One region of the Kitasatospora sp. NPDC040550 genome, then DNA from elsewhere that is predicted to be linked to it. Evidence: riboswitches for the same ligand, from Rfam matches in the RefSeq annotation. Region 1 holds a riboswitch; each other region holds the start of a gene.
The links. A riboswitch is a leader RNA that binds a small molecule or an ion and turns the genes downstream of it on or off. The one in region 1 is predicted to bind cobalamin.
Positions count from the first base shown of each region.

Region 2: another riboswitch for cobalamin. It lies ahead of nicT (Nickel transporter NicT); the one in region 1 lies ahead of metE (5-methyltetrahydropteroyltriglutamate--homocysteine S-methyltransferase).
Region 3: another riboswitch for cobalamin. It lies ahead of ACZ58X_RS08470 (cobalamin biosynthesis protein); the one in region 1 lies ahead of metE (5-methyltetrahydropteroyltriglutamate--homocysteine S-methyltransferase).

Region 1 covers NZ_JBVIWC010000019.1:130,134-134,363, forward strand. Annotated here, with positions in the region: gene ACZ58X_RS26315 (SpoIIE family protein phosphatase) at 1-1,172, shown strand, start outside; cobalamin riboswitch at 1,280-1,484, shown strand; gene metE (5-methyltetrahydropteroyltriglutamate--homocysteine S-methyltransferase) at 1,658-3,973, shown strand; gene ACZ58X_RS26325 (hypothetical protein) at 4,029-4,230, opposite strand, start outside.
Region 2 covers NZ_JBVIWC010000009.1:64,702-68,931, forward strand. Annotated here, with positions in the region: gene rpmB (50S ribosomal protein L28) at 1-111, opposite strand, end outside; gene rpmG (50S ribosomal protein L33) at 277-441, shown strand; gene ACZ58X_RS15605 (type B 50S ribosomal protein L31) at 471-719, shown strand; gene nicT (Nickel transporter NicT) at 918-2,042, opposite strand; cobalamin riboswitch at 2,075-2,268, opposite strand; gene ACZ58X_RS15615 (ArsR/SmtB family transcription factor) at 2,350-2,733, shown strand; gene ACZ58X_RS15620 (hypothetical protein) at 2,787-4,230, shown strand, end outside.
Region 3 covers NZ_JBVIWC010000004.1:156,157-160,386, reverse strand. Annotated here, with positions in the region: gene ACZ58X_RS08480 (alpha/beta hydrolase family protein) at 1-1,106, opposite strand, end outside; gene ACZ58X_RS08475 (helix-turn-helix domain-containing protein) at 1,505-2,197, opposite strand; cobalamin riboswitch at 2,393-2,521, shown strand; gene ACZ58X_RS08470 (cobalamin biosynthesis protein) at 2,621-3,586, shown strand; gene ACZ58X_RS08465 (cobyric acid synthase) at 3,737-4,230, shown strand, end outside.

The DNA of each region.
Region 1 (4,230 bases):
TCGACGACGGTACCCCGCGGGTCGCCCGGCTGCTCCAGCACGCCCAGCGCCTCGGCCGCATCGGCGGTTTCGAGGAGAACCTGGTGACCCGTCGGATCGACTGGAACGAGACCCTGTTCGGGTTGCACGGGCTGGCGCCGACCGACCAGCCGATCTCCCTCGACCAGCTGGCCGAGCACGCCCACCCGGACGACCGGCACACCATCGGCCGCTTCCTGCGGACGCTGCTGCACCACCGGCGGCCCGCCTCCACCGCCTTCCGCCTCCAGCGCGCCGACGGGGTCACCCGGCACATCCGGGTGGTGGCGGAACCGGTGCACGACCCCGACAGCGGACTGCGTGTCGTCCGCGGCGCCTACCAGGACATCTCCGCCCAGCACTGGACCGAGGTCGCCCTGGCCGCCACCCGCGACCAGCTCGCCCAGAGCGAGCAGCAGGCCGCCGAGCGCAGCCGCCTCGCCCTCCAGCTCCAGCACGCCATCATGCCGCCCGCCCGGGGGCCGTTGGACCTGCACGACCTGCACGTGGCCGTGCGCTACCGCCCGGCCGAGAAGGACCACCTGGTCGGCGGCGACTGGTACGACGCCCTGGTGCTGCCCACCGGCGACGTCCTGATCTGCGTCGGCGACGTGGCCGGCCACGGCATCGAGGCCGCCACCGGCATGGTCGCCCTGCGCAACGCCCTGCGCGGCCTCGCCGCCACCGGTGCCGGACCGGGCCAACTGCTCAACTGGCTGAACAGTGTCACCCACCACCTCACCGACAACGTGACCGCCACCGCCGTCTGCGGGCTCTACGAACCCGCCACCCGCCGGCTGCGCTGGGCCCGGGCGGGCCACCCGCCGCCGGTCCTGCTGCGCGGGGGCCGGGCGCGGACCCTTCCGCAGCTCGGTGGGATCCTGCTCGGCGCCGTCGACCAGGCGGACTACCAGGAGGAGGAGATCGCGCTCCGGCCCGGGGACACCCTGGTGATGTACACCGACGGGCTGATCGAGCGCCGCGACGAGTCCCTCGAGGCTTCGCTGGGCCATCTGACGACCCTCTCCGAGCGGGCCCACCGACTGGCCGCCGAGGGCGGGGACGGCCTCGAAGGGCACCTGGACCACCTGCTGCAGTACAGCGGCGCCGACACCGACGACGACACCTGCCTGGTCGGGGTGACAGTCCGGTGATCCGGGCCGTCACCCCGGTCGGAGGCTGACGCCGTCTCACCATGCGGACGGTTGCGCGGTTCTCCGGCCGGAGACCGGCGGGTTGGCCGTAGGGTGGCCGGTGCAGCTGGTTCGCCCCGTCCGCCAGGCGGGGTGTCGCAAGAGGGAACCCGGTGACGCCTTTCAACTGGCCAGTCCGGGACTGCCCCGCAGCGGTGAGTGGGAACGACCGCCGTCATACGCACTGGGCCCGGACCGGGTCTGGGAAGCGACGGCCAGTAGGTGCCGGTCCTCGACGAGGACGGGCGGGCCCGCGAGTCCGAAGACCTGCCACTGCCCGGGCGCGACCGTTCGCGCGCGGCCATCCGGTGACCTCGAGGGCGGGTCGGCGACCACACCCGGCGGAGCCGTACCCGTGTACGGGGGCCCGTCCGGTCCGTCGTCCCTTCGCGTCCTCACCCCCGTCGCCGGGCACTTGAGGAATCAGACTCGCGAAGGAGAGTCCCTTGACCACGAAGTCCGCAGCCGCGGCAGCCCTCGCCACCGCCCACGGCTACCCCCGCCAGGGCCGGGGCCGGGAGTTGAAGAAGGCGATCGAGGGCTACTGGAAGGGCGCCGTCACCGCGGAGGCGCTGCTGGCCACCGCCGCCGACCTGCGCCGGGGGAACTGGCAGCAACTCGCCGACTCCGGCATCGAGGAGGTCCCGACCGGCGACTTCTCGCTCTACGACCACGTGCTGGACACCACCGTGGCGGTCGGCGCGATCCCGCCGCGGCACCGGGAGGCGGTCGACGCCGACCCGCTGGACGGCTACTTCGCCATGGCGCGCGGCAACCAGGACGTCGCCCCGCTGGAGATGACCAAGTGGTTCGACACCAACTACCACTACCTCGTCCCGGAGTTGGGGCCGGACACCGCCTTCGCCGCGAACCCGGCCAAGGCCGTCGCCGAGCTCGCGGAGGCCCTCGCACTGGGCCATGACGCCCGTCCGGTGCTGGTCGGGCCGGTCACCTACCTGCTGCTCGCCAAGCCGGCGCCCGGGGTGGCCCCCGACTTCCAGCCGATCACCCTGCTGGACCGGCTGCTGCCCGTCTACGCGGAGCTGCTCGCGGCACTCCGGGCCGCGGGCGCGGAGTGGGTGCAGCTGGACGAGCCCGCGCTGGTCCAGGACCGGACCCCGGCCGAGCTGAACGCCGCCGCCCGGGCCTACCGCGAGCTGGGCACGCTGACCGGGCGGCCGAAGCTGCTGGTGGCGAGCTTCTTCGACCGCCTCGGCGACGCCCTGGCGGTGCTGGCCAAGGCCCCGGTGGAAGGCCTGGCGCTGGACTTCACCGGGCCGGCCGCCGCCAACCTGGCGGACCTCGCCGCCGTCGGCGGGCTGCCCGGCAAGCGCCTGGTCGCCGGGGTGATCGACGGGCGCAACATCTGGATCAACGACCTGGGCGCCGCACTGGCCACCCTGGCCACCCTGCTCGGGCTCGCCGACCGGGTCGACGTCGCGCCGTCCTGCTCGCTGCTGCACGTGCCGATCGATGCCACCCTCGAACGCGACATCGACCCGCAGATCGTCCGCTGGCTGGCCTTCGCCAAGCAGAAGGCCACCGAGGCCGCCCTGCTGGCCCGCGCCCTGCGCGAGGGCACCGGCGCGATCACCGCCGAACTCGCCGCCAACCGCGCCGACCTGGCCTCCCGCGCAACCTCGCCGATCACCCGTGACCCGGTCGTCCGCGCCCGCACCGCGGCCGTCACCCCGGGCGACGCCCGGCGCGCCCAGCCCTACCCCGTACGGGCCGAGGCCCAGCGCGCCCGGCTCGCGCTGCCGCTGCTGCCGACCACCACCATCGGCTCCTTCCCGCAGACCACCGAACTGCGCGTCGCCCGCGCCGACCTGACCGCCGGGCGGATCGACGCCGCCGCGTACCGGGAGCGGATGGCGGCCGAGGTCCGCGAGGTCATCGCCTACCAGGAGAAGGCCGGGCTGGACGTCCTGGTGCACGGCGAGCCCGAGCGCAACGACATGGTCCAGTACTTCGCCGAGCAGCTCACCGGCTACCTGGCCACCCGGCACGGCTGGGTGCAGTCCTACGGCACCCGCTACGTCCGGCCGCCGGTCCTGGCCGGGGACATCTCCCGCCCGCACCCGATGACCGTCGACTGGTTCCGCTACGCCCAGGACCTGACCGACCGTCCGGTCAAGGGCATGCTGACCGGCCCGGTCACCATGCTCGCCTGGTCCTTCGTCCGCGACGACCAGCCGCTCGCCGAGACCGCCCGGCAGGTCGCCCTCGCCCTGCGCGACGAGGTCGCCGACCTGGAGGCCGCCGGCGCCGCCGTCGTCCAGGTCGACGAACCGGCCCTGCGCGAGACCCTGCCGCTGCGCGCCGCCGGCCGCCCGGCCTACCTGGACTGGGCCACCGAGGCCTTCCGGCTGGCCACCTCGGGCGTGCGCGCCGACACCCAGGTGCACACCCACATGTGCTACGCCGAGTTCGGCGCGATCATGACCGCGATCGACGAACTCGACGCCGACGTCATCTCCCTGGAGGCCGCCCGCTCGCACATGGAGGTCGCCGGGGAGCTGGCCGCCGCCGGGTACCCGCGCGAGGTCGGCCCGGGCGTCTGGGACATCCACTCCCCGCGGGTGCCGAGCACGGAGGAGGCCGTCGAGCTGCTCCGGGCCGGTCTCGCGGCGATCCCGGCCGAGCGGCTCTGGGTCAACCCGGACTGCGGCCTCAAGACCCGCGGCTGGCCCGAGACCCGTGCCTCGCTGGACAGCCTGGTCGGCGCCGCCCGCCGCCTGCGGGCCGAACTCGACGGCTGATCACGAGGGTTCGGGGGCGGGCCCGGCATCGCTGCCGGGCCCGCCCCGGGCGGGGTCAGGCCGCGCGCTGGGTGCGGGCCAGGGCGGTCGCCTCGGTGCGGCGGTCCGGGGAGGTGACGTCCACCGGGGTACCGGCGCCCGCGCCGGGGCGTTCGGCCCAGCCGCGCAGGCGGTCGGCGAGGCGGTTCACCCGGCGGTCCTGGGGGCCGAGGGCGAGGTAGAACAGCGACTCGTCCACCTCGTCGTCGTCGCCGCCC
Region 2 (4,230 bases), on a different contig from region 1:
GCGCTTGCGCTGGATGTTGGGGTCGAAGCGGCGCGGGGTGCGGCGGTGCGAGTGCGAGATCGCGTTGCCGAAGCCGGGCCGGCGGCCGGTGAGCTGGCAGTGGGCGGACATGGGTGCTCCCTGGCGTCCGGGAATGGGCAGGACGGAGGTCACGTTACACCAGATGAAAATGACATCCATTTCGGTGTACGGTTCCGATCCAGCCCCGCGAACCCCGCACCACGTGGCCCCGGGACCGCGACGGCCCAGGAGCCCGAGACCCCAGGAGGACGCCCGATGGCCCGCAGCGAACTGCGCCCCGTGATCAAGCTCCGCTCCACCGCCGGCACCGGCTTCACGTACCTGACCCGCAAGAACCGCCGGAACGACCCGGACCGGATGGTCCTGCGCAAGTACGACCCGGTCGCGGGCCGGCACGTCGACTTCCGCGAAGAGCGCTGACCGCACCCACCCCTCGGAGGAGCCCCGCCATGAAGCCCGGAATCCACCCCGCCTACCGCCCGGTCGTCTTCCGCGACAAGGTCGGCGGCCTCGCCTTCCTCACCCGCTCGACGGTCACCGGCGACCGCACCGTCGAGTGGGAGGACGGCAACACCTACCCGGTGATCGACGTGGAGATCTCCTCGGCGAGCCACCCCTTCTACACCGGCCAGTCCCGGGTGCTCGACACCGCCGGCCGGGTCGAGCAGTTCCGCCGCCGCTACGGCGACCGGCACTGACGACGGAACGCGAACGGCGCCTCCCCGGCTCGGGGAGGCGCCGTTGTCGGCGTCGGGTGCCCGGTGGTCACCGCACGGCCGGCGCGCGGGGTGGCGAAGGAGCGGCTGCGTCCGGTCCAGGTGGCCGGCGCCGGGCTCGCCGTGGCGGGCACCCTGCTGCTCGCGGCAGCGTGACCCCGACCGCTACCCGCTGCTGCGCTACTGCTGCTGCTGCGCGGGCGTCCAGCGCTTCTCGACGCCCGCCAGCTTCCAGTACCCGATGGCGATCGCCCACACCACCACGAACAGCCCGGCGATCGCGTAGCCGACGTTGTCCAGCGAGATGTCCGCGATGAACCCGGTCACCGGGTCGGTCAGGTCGAGCTTCTCGTGCAGCACGCCGACCAGCTCGATGGTGCCGATGATGAAGGCCACCGCGATCGACAGCCCGGTGATGGTCAGGTTGTAGTACACCTTGCGCACCGGGTTGGAGAAGGCCCACTGGTACGCGAAGTTCATGAACGTCCCGTCCAGGGTGTCGAACAGGCTCATCCCGGCCGCGAACAGCAGCGGCAGGCAGACGATCGCGTACCAGGGCAGCCCGGCCGCCGCGCCCGAACCGGCCATCACCATCAGGGTGACCTCGGTCGCGGTGTCGAAGCCCAGGCCCAGCACCATGCCGACCGGGAACATCTGCCCGGGCCGGGTGATCGAGCGGGTCGCCCGGTTCAGGATCCGGGCCATGAAGCCGCGCGAGTCGAGGTGCGCCTCCAGCTCCGACTCGTCGAACTGCCCGGCCCGCATCGAGCGGAACACCTTGAGGATGCCGAGCAGCGCCGCCAGGTTGAGCGCGCCGATCAGGTAGAGGAAGGCGCCGGAGGCCGTGGTGCCGACCAGCCCGAGCCACTTGTGGGTGGCCGAGTCGTCGTCCATCAGCGTGTTCGCCAGCTGGGCGCCGCCCGCCACCAGGGCGGCCATGACGACCACCATCGAGGAGTGGCCCAGGGCGAACCAGAAACCGACCGAGACCGGCCGCTTGCCGTCCGCCATCAGCTTGCGGGTGGTGTTGTCGATCACCGCGATGTGGTCGGCGTCGAAGGCGTGCCGCATGCCGAGGGTGTAGGCGGTGATGCCCAGGCCCACCCCGAAGACCTGGGTGCCGACGGCGTAGTTGTGCGGCGCGACCAGGAAGACGAGGGTCCCGAAGGCCACCACGTGCATGGCCAGGATCACCCCCATCAACCCGGCGGTCCGGAGGGTGTCCTCGCGCTTCCACCGGAAGGTGGGCAGGACGGAGGGGGCGGGGCCCGCCTCGGCGGGCGCGGCGGTTTCGGGCAGGGTCATCTTCGGTTCACGCTCCAGCACCTCGTGGAATGACTTCGTGAGATGCCGTGGCCGGTCTCCTGGCTTACGGGGCTTCCGGACCCGCCTTCCCAGGTGCACGAAGCACCCAGTGGCACGTGGATCCGGACGACTGTCCCCCGATCACAGTGGCGAGGGCCGCTCCGGAATGGGACCTGTTGAGGGTCCGTCACCGGTCTTCCCGAGCACCACGGCGGGGAACACCGTAGGGGCAGGACCGCACCCTCGCAAGGTTGCGCACCTGTGCAGGTGTCCAGGATCACAGGTCGTGAGCTGCCAGAATGTCCGCATGCATCTCGTACCGGCCGACCGCGCGGGCCACCGCACCATCGACGGACACCGGGTCTGCGAGGCCATCGCCGCCATCGGGGACACCGCCCACGTCCGGACCTGGGCCGAGCGGTTCTCCCTGCTCTCCGACCCCGGCCGGCTCGCCCTGCTGCTCGCCCTCCACCGGGCCGGCCCGCTCGCCGTCAGCGACCTGGCGGTCGCCACCGGCATGCGCGACCCGGCCGTCTCCCAGGCCCTGCGACTGCTCCGCACGGCGGGCGTGGTCACCGGCGACAAGGACGGACGCGTGGTGCGCTACCGGCTCGTGGACGACGCCATGCGCCCCCTCCTCGACGAGTGCGCCGCCGCCGACCACGAGGAGCCCGCCGCGGCGGCGGGCTGACCGACACTCGGCAAACCACGCCGGGGGCGCGGCGGGATGAGTACGATCACGATGTGCCGTCCCACCCCCACGTCCGGCCAGCCGACCGCTGGAACACCCGCCCGGTCAAGGCCCGCGTGCTGGCGGTCGCCCGCACCCTCACCTCGGCGACCCGGGTCCTGGACGTCCTCACCCTGCTCGACCCGGACGGCATCGAGCGGTACTTCACCGTCAACCCCGGCTCCGCCTTCGCCGACCGCGCCCTGGACGAGTACCTCCACGGCCTGCCCGGCTACACCGTGCTGGACTGGGAGGACGCCGTCCGCCACCGCTTCGACCTGGCCGTCGCCTGCGCCGTCCACGCCTCCATGCACCGGCTGGACGCCCGTCTGGTCGTCCTCCCGCACGGCGCCGGCTACAACCGCCTGGTCACCGAGTCCACCGGCGACGCGGTCAGCTCCGCCGGCCTCTCCCGCAACGAACTCACCCACCACGGAAGGGTGTTCGTCGACGTCCTCGGCCTCTCCCACCCCGAACAGCTGGACCGGCTGCGGAGCTCCTGCCCCGAGGCCCTGGACGTCGCCGAGGTCGTCGGCGACCCGTGCTTCGACCGGATCCTGCGCAGCCGACGCTCCCGCGACGGCTACCGCGCCGCCCTCGGCGCCGTCGACGGCCGCCGGCTCGTCGTCGTCGACTCCACCTGGAGCGAGCACTCGTTATTCGGCCGTCACCCCGACCTGCCGCAGCGGCTGGTCCGCCAACTGCCCGCCGACGAGTACGCGGTGGCCGTCGTCCTGCACCCCAACATCTGGAGCCGGCACGACCCGGCGGCCCTGCTCGACGACGCCCGGCGGATGGGCCTGCGCCTCGTCCCGCCCCACCAGGGCTGGCAGGCCGCACTCGTCGCCGCCGACTTCATGATCGGCGACCACGGCTCGGTCTCCTTCTACGGCGCCGCCCTGAAACGGCCCACGATGATCGTCGCCACCGGCGCCGCCGAACTCGACCCGCGCTCCCCCAGCTACGCCTTCGGCCAGGCCGCGCCCGCGCTCGACCCCGACGGCGACCTCGCCGCCCAGCTCGAACTGGCCCTGGTGCGAGCCCAGGACGACCACACCGACCTGACCGCCATCACCGACCGCTCGCTCGCCCACCGCGGCGAATCCGCCCGGCTGCTGCGCCCCCTGCTGTACTCCTTCCTCGACGGCCTCGACGAACCCGCCGGTGAACCCGTCCTGCCGCCCTACCCCAGGCCCGCACCCCAACCCGCCGGCGCCGAGCGGCCCAGCGCGTACGACGTCGAGGGCAAGAGCGAGGGGACGGAGGTCAGCCTGCGGCGCTACCCCTTCCACCCCGACGACCACACCCCGCGCGGCTTCCACGCCCTCACCGACGAGCACCCGGGCGACGCGCTTCGGTACACCGCCGAGGTCCTCGCCCGCACCGAGGCCAGGGCCGAACGCCCCGCCGTCGACTGGCTCGCCGAGACCGCCCTCGAACTGCCCGGCCTCGCCGTCG
Region 3 (4,230 bases), on a different contig from region 1:
CGGCGGAGGAGTTCGGTGTAGTGGTCCGGTGCCGAGTTCCAGAGGGCCGCGTGCTCGGCCCCCGGGAAGCGCTGGAGGCTCACCACGTCGTGGCGGGCCGCCGCCAGCCGCTCCACCGTGCCGATCGGCGCGAGCGCGTCGTCCGGACTGTGCAGCACCAGGGTCGGGACCCGCAGGTCCGCACCCTCCGCCAAGCGGGAGAAGTCCGCCAGGTCGACGCCCGTACGGCCCTCCGCCGCCAGCGCGCCGAGCTCGGCGGAGACCCCGGTGAAACCCGCCCGGGCGGCGTCCCGACGGGCGGCCGCGGGCAGGTCCAGGACCGGCGAATCCAGCACGATCCCACTGATCGCGTGCGCCCAGGCCGACCGCGCCGCCGTCTGCAGCACCGTCGTCGCACCCACCGACCAGCCGTACAGGATCACCCGGCCCGCACCGTGGTCCAGGGCCAGCCGCACCGCCGACTCGACGTCCCGCCACTCCGTCTCGCCGAAGTGGCTGTAGCCGTCCGGGGAGGCCGGAGCCCCCTCGTCGCCGCGGTAGGTGACCACCAGCGCCGGCAGGCCCAGACGGTGCAGCGCCGGCAGCACCGGAAGAGCCTGCCCGCGGTCCGCCTCCGGGCCGTGGACCAGAACCACCCAGGTGCCGCGCTTGCCACCGATCAGCCAGACCGGCAGCGGGCCCAGCTCGCCGTCGGCCACCGTGTCGGTGAAGGCCAGACCGAGCGCCGAGGTCGGATCGCCCAGGTACACGCGCGGAGTGAAACGGACCTCGGTGCCCGGCGTCAGCGTGCCCCGGTCCGCCCGGACCAGCCGCCGGGTGACGCCCTGCGCGTCACTGTGCAGGACCTCCTCCACCACCGCGTGCCCGCCGTCCGCCCACTCCACCGCCCAGCGGCCGGGCTGCAGGCTCTCCGGACGCCGACTGAACGTCACCCGCCCCGCCGCCAGGCTCTGCACCAGCACCGGCCCCGAATCCGGACCGACGGCGCCCGGGCCCGCACCCGGACGGACCATCCGCTCGGAGGCCCGACGGCCCACGACCAGGACGGCGGCCCCGGCAGCGGCACCGGTGGCGGCCGCCACGACGGCTGCGGTTCTCCAACGCATATCGATCCCCGCTCTGTTCACGGACCCGGACGGTGTTCGAGGACCAGTCCACAAGGGCCCTGGCGGGGCGGCCACCGGGCTGGGCCGTCTGGGGGGCCGCTGCGCGGGGGCTTTGGTGTGGGGGTGGGCTTTCGGGAGGGTGGGTGGGTCCGGGGGCGGTTCCGGGGGTGGGTGCTCCGGGGGCTGGATGATTTTCCGACCGCCGACCCTGTGGGTGGGGTGCTGGGCGCCGTTGGCGGTCGGAAAATCACCCGTCACGCCCCTTTCCGCACCCACCCCCTCCACCGCCCCCTCCCGCAGCGCGTCCCTCTCGCCTGGGGCGGGTGAGGGGTAGGTGGGGGGTTGATGTGGGTGGGTCGGTTGGGGGTGGTGTGGGTGGGGTGGTGTGGGTGGTGTGGTCAGACGGGGAGGGTGGGGTGGTGGGTGCTGAGGAGGTGCCAGAAGCGGGGGGTGAGGGGTGGGGTGGGGGTGGTGGGTTGGGTGGTGGTGCCCCAGTGGGAGGGGATGTGGTGTTCCTGGTGGAGGACGGGGAGGACGGCGGCGAGGTCGGGTTCGGGGACGGGGACGAGGCGGGCGATCGGGCGGAGGTGGGGTTGCCAGCGTCCGGCCACGCATTGGCGGAGCAGGGTGTCGAGGGCCTCGCGGCGGCCGGTGGCCTCGATCAGTTCGGTGAGGCGCAGGCCGAGGACCTGGGCGAGGGCGTGGGTCTGGTCCGGGTCGCCGTCCCAGTGGCCGGTCAGTTCGGCCTGACGGTAGGTGGGCAGGGGGATGCCGACCCGTTCGGCGACGGTCTCCGGGGGGAGTTCCCGGGCGATGCGGTGGTCGCGCAGGCTGACGGGGTGGCCGGGCATCAGGGCGGCGGCCGGGCACCAGAGGGCGCGGGCCAGGGCGATGAACTCGGTCTCGCCGGGGCGCAGCACGCCGTCCTCCCAGGCGAGGATGTGGCCGGGTAGCAGCCGGACGCCGTGTGCGGCCATGCCCTCGGCGACCTGCTCGGGGGTCAGCCCGAGGCCGGTTCGGTGGGCCCGGGCGGCGTCCGGCGAGAACGGCACCGGGGTGGGGGCGGCGACGGGGGGCTTTCTGCGGCGCATGGCCGAACCGTAGGCGTGGCCTGCGGCGCGGCCCCAGCCGCCGAACGCACGAAGCGGGGGCGCCGGGCCCTTCGTGGGGCTGGGCGATCGCACAGGGCGGGGGCGGGTGCGCCGTGTGACCAACCCCTCCGTGACCTCGGTTGACTCCCGGTTCGGGCGCGTGATGGGATCCTGGGGCCAAACGGAGGCATGGAGAGGAAGCCGGTGCGAGTCCGGCGCGGTCCCGCCACTGTCACCGGGGAGCACGCTCGGAAAGTGCCACGGCGGCCCGTCAGGGGCCGTTGGAAGGCCCGGGGGTGCGTCGGACCCGGAAGCCAGGAGACTCTCGCCCCCGGTACGTCGATCCAGGGCGCGGACCCTGAGTGAGGACACCCACGCGATGCAGGCTGCCCCGCCCGGTTGGATTCCCAGCTTTTCGTTGTTGTGCGCCCGCTGACCCGGGCCGCTGCCTTCGCGGTGGGCGCCGTCGCGGGCTACGCCTTCGACGCCCGGTACGCCGACCCGCGCCGCGGGCACCCCGTCGCCCTGTTCGGCACGGCCGCGGGGCGGCTGGAGCGGCGGCTGTGGCGCGACGACCGCGCCGCCGGTGCCGGGTACACCGCGGTGTGCGTGGGCGCGGTCGCGGCCGGCGCGCTCGCCCTGGACCATACGGTCGGGCGCCGCCCGCTGGGCCGGGCCGCGTTGGCGGCGGCGGCGACCTGGACGGTGCTCGGTGGCACCTCGCTGACCCGGGAGGCCCGGACCGTCGGACGCTCGCTGGCCGCGGGCGACCTGACGGCGGCCCGGGAGCGGCTGCCGCACCTGTGCGGCCGGGATCCGAGCGCCTTGGACGGGCAGCAGATCGCCCGGGCGGTGGTCGAGTCGGTGGCCGAGAACACCGCCGACGCGGTGGTGAACGCGCTGGTCTGGGGCGCCCTGGCCGGTACCCCGGGCCTGTTGGCCTTCCGCGCGGTGAACACCCTGGACGCCATGGTGGGCCACCGCTCGCCCCGCTACGCCCGCTTCGGTTGGGCCTCGGCCCGGCTGGACGACGTGGCGGGCTGGCCGGGTGCCCGGCTGACGGCCCTGCTGACGGTGGCCGCCGCGCCCGAACCCCGGACCGCGTGGCGGGTCTGGCGCCGGGACGGCTCCGCACACCCGAGCCCGAACGCGGGCCAGGCCGAGTCGGCCTTCGCGGGGGCGGTCGGGGTCCGGCTGGGTGGGACGTTGCAGTACGGGGAGCGGGTGGAGCACCGGCCTGTCCTGGGTGCGGAGTTGCGGCCGGTGACGGTGGACGACATCGAGCGGGCCTGCACGCTGTCCCGGCGGGTGGGCGCGCTGGCGCTGGGTACGACGGTCGCGGGGCACGTCCTGCTGCGGGTGCTGATGAGGAAGAAGGGTGGGGCATGAGCGAGCGCAGCGAGGTCATCATCGGAAGGTGCGCATGGTGCGAGGCGCCTGGCGAGCGTAGCGAGGCGGTCGCATGAGCGAGCGCAGCGAGGTCATCATCGGAAGGTGCGCATGGTGCGAAGCGCCTGCCGAGCGTAGCGAGGCGGTCGCATGAGCAACGCACTGCTGGTCGCGGGGACGACCTCGGACGCGGGCAAGAGCGTGGTGACGGCCGGGATCTGCCGCTGGCTGGCCCGCCAGGGCGTGCGGGTGGCGCCGTTCAAGGCGCAGAACATGTCGCTGAACTCCTTCGTCACCGCCGACGGCGCCGAGATCGGCCGCGCCCAGGCGATGCAGGCGCAGGCCGCCCGGGTGGAGCCGGAGGCGGCGATGAACCCGGTGCTGTTGAAGCCGGGCGCGGACGGCCGCAGCCAGGTGGTGCTGCTCGGCAGGCCGGTGGCCGAGGTGGGCGCGCTGGACTACCGGGAGCGCAAGCCCGTCCTGCTGGAGCGGGCGCTGGAGTGCCTGGCCGATCTGCGCGCCCGCTACGACGTGGTGGTGTGCGAGGGCGCCGGCTCTCCCGCCGAGATCAACCTGCGGGACCGGGACATCGCCAACATGGGCCTGGCCACGGCCGCCGCGCTGCCGGTGGTGGTGGTCGGGGA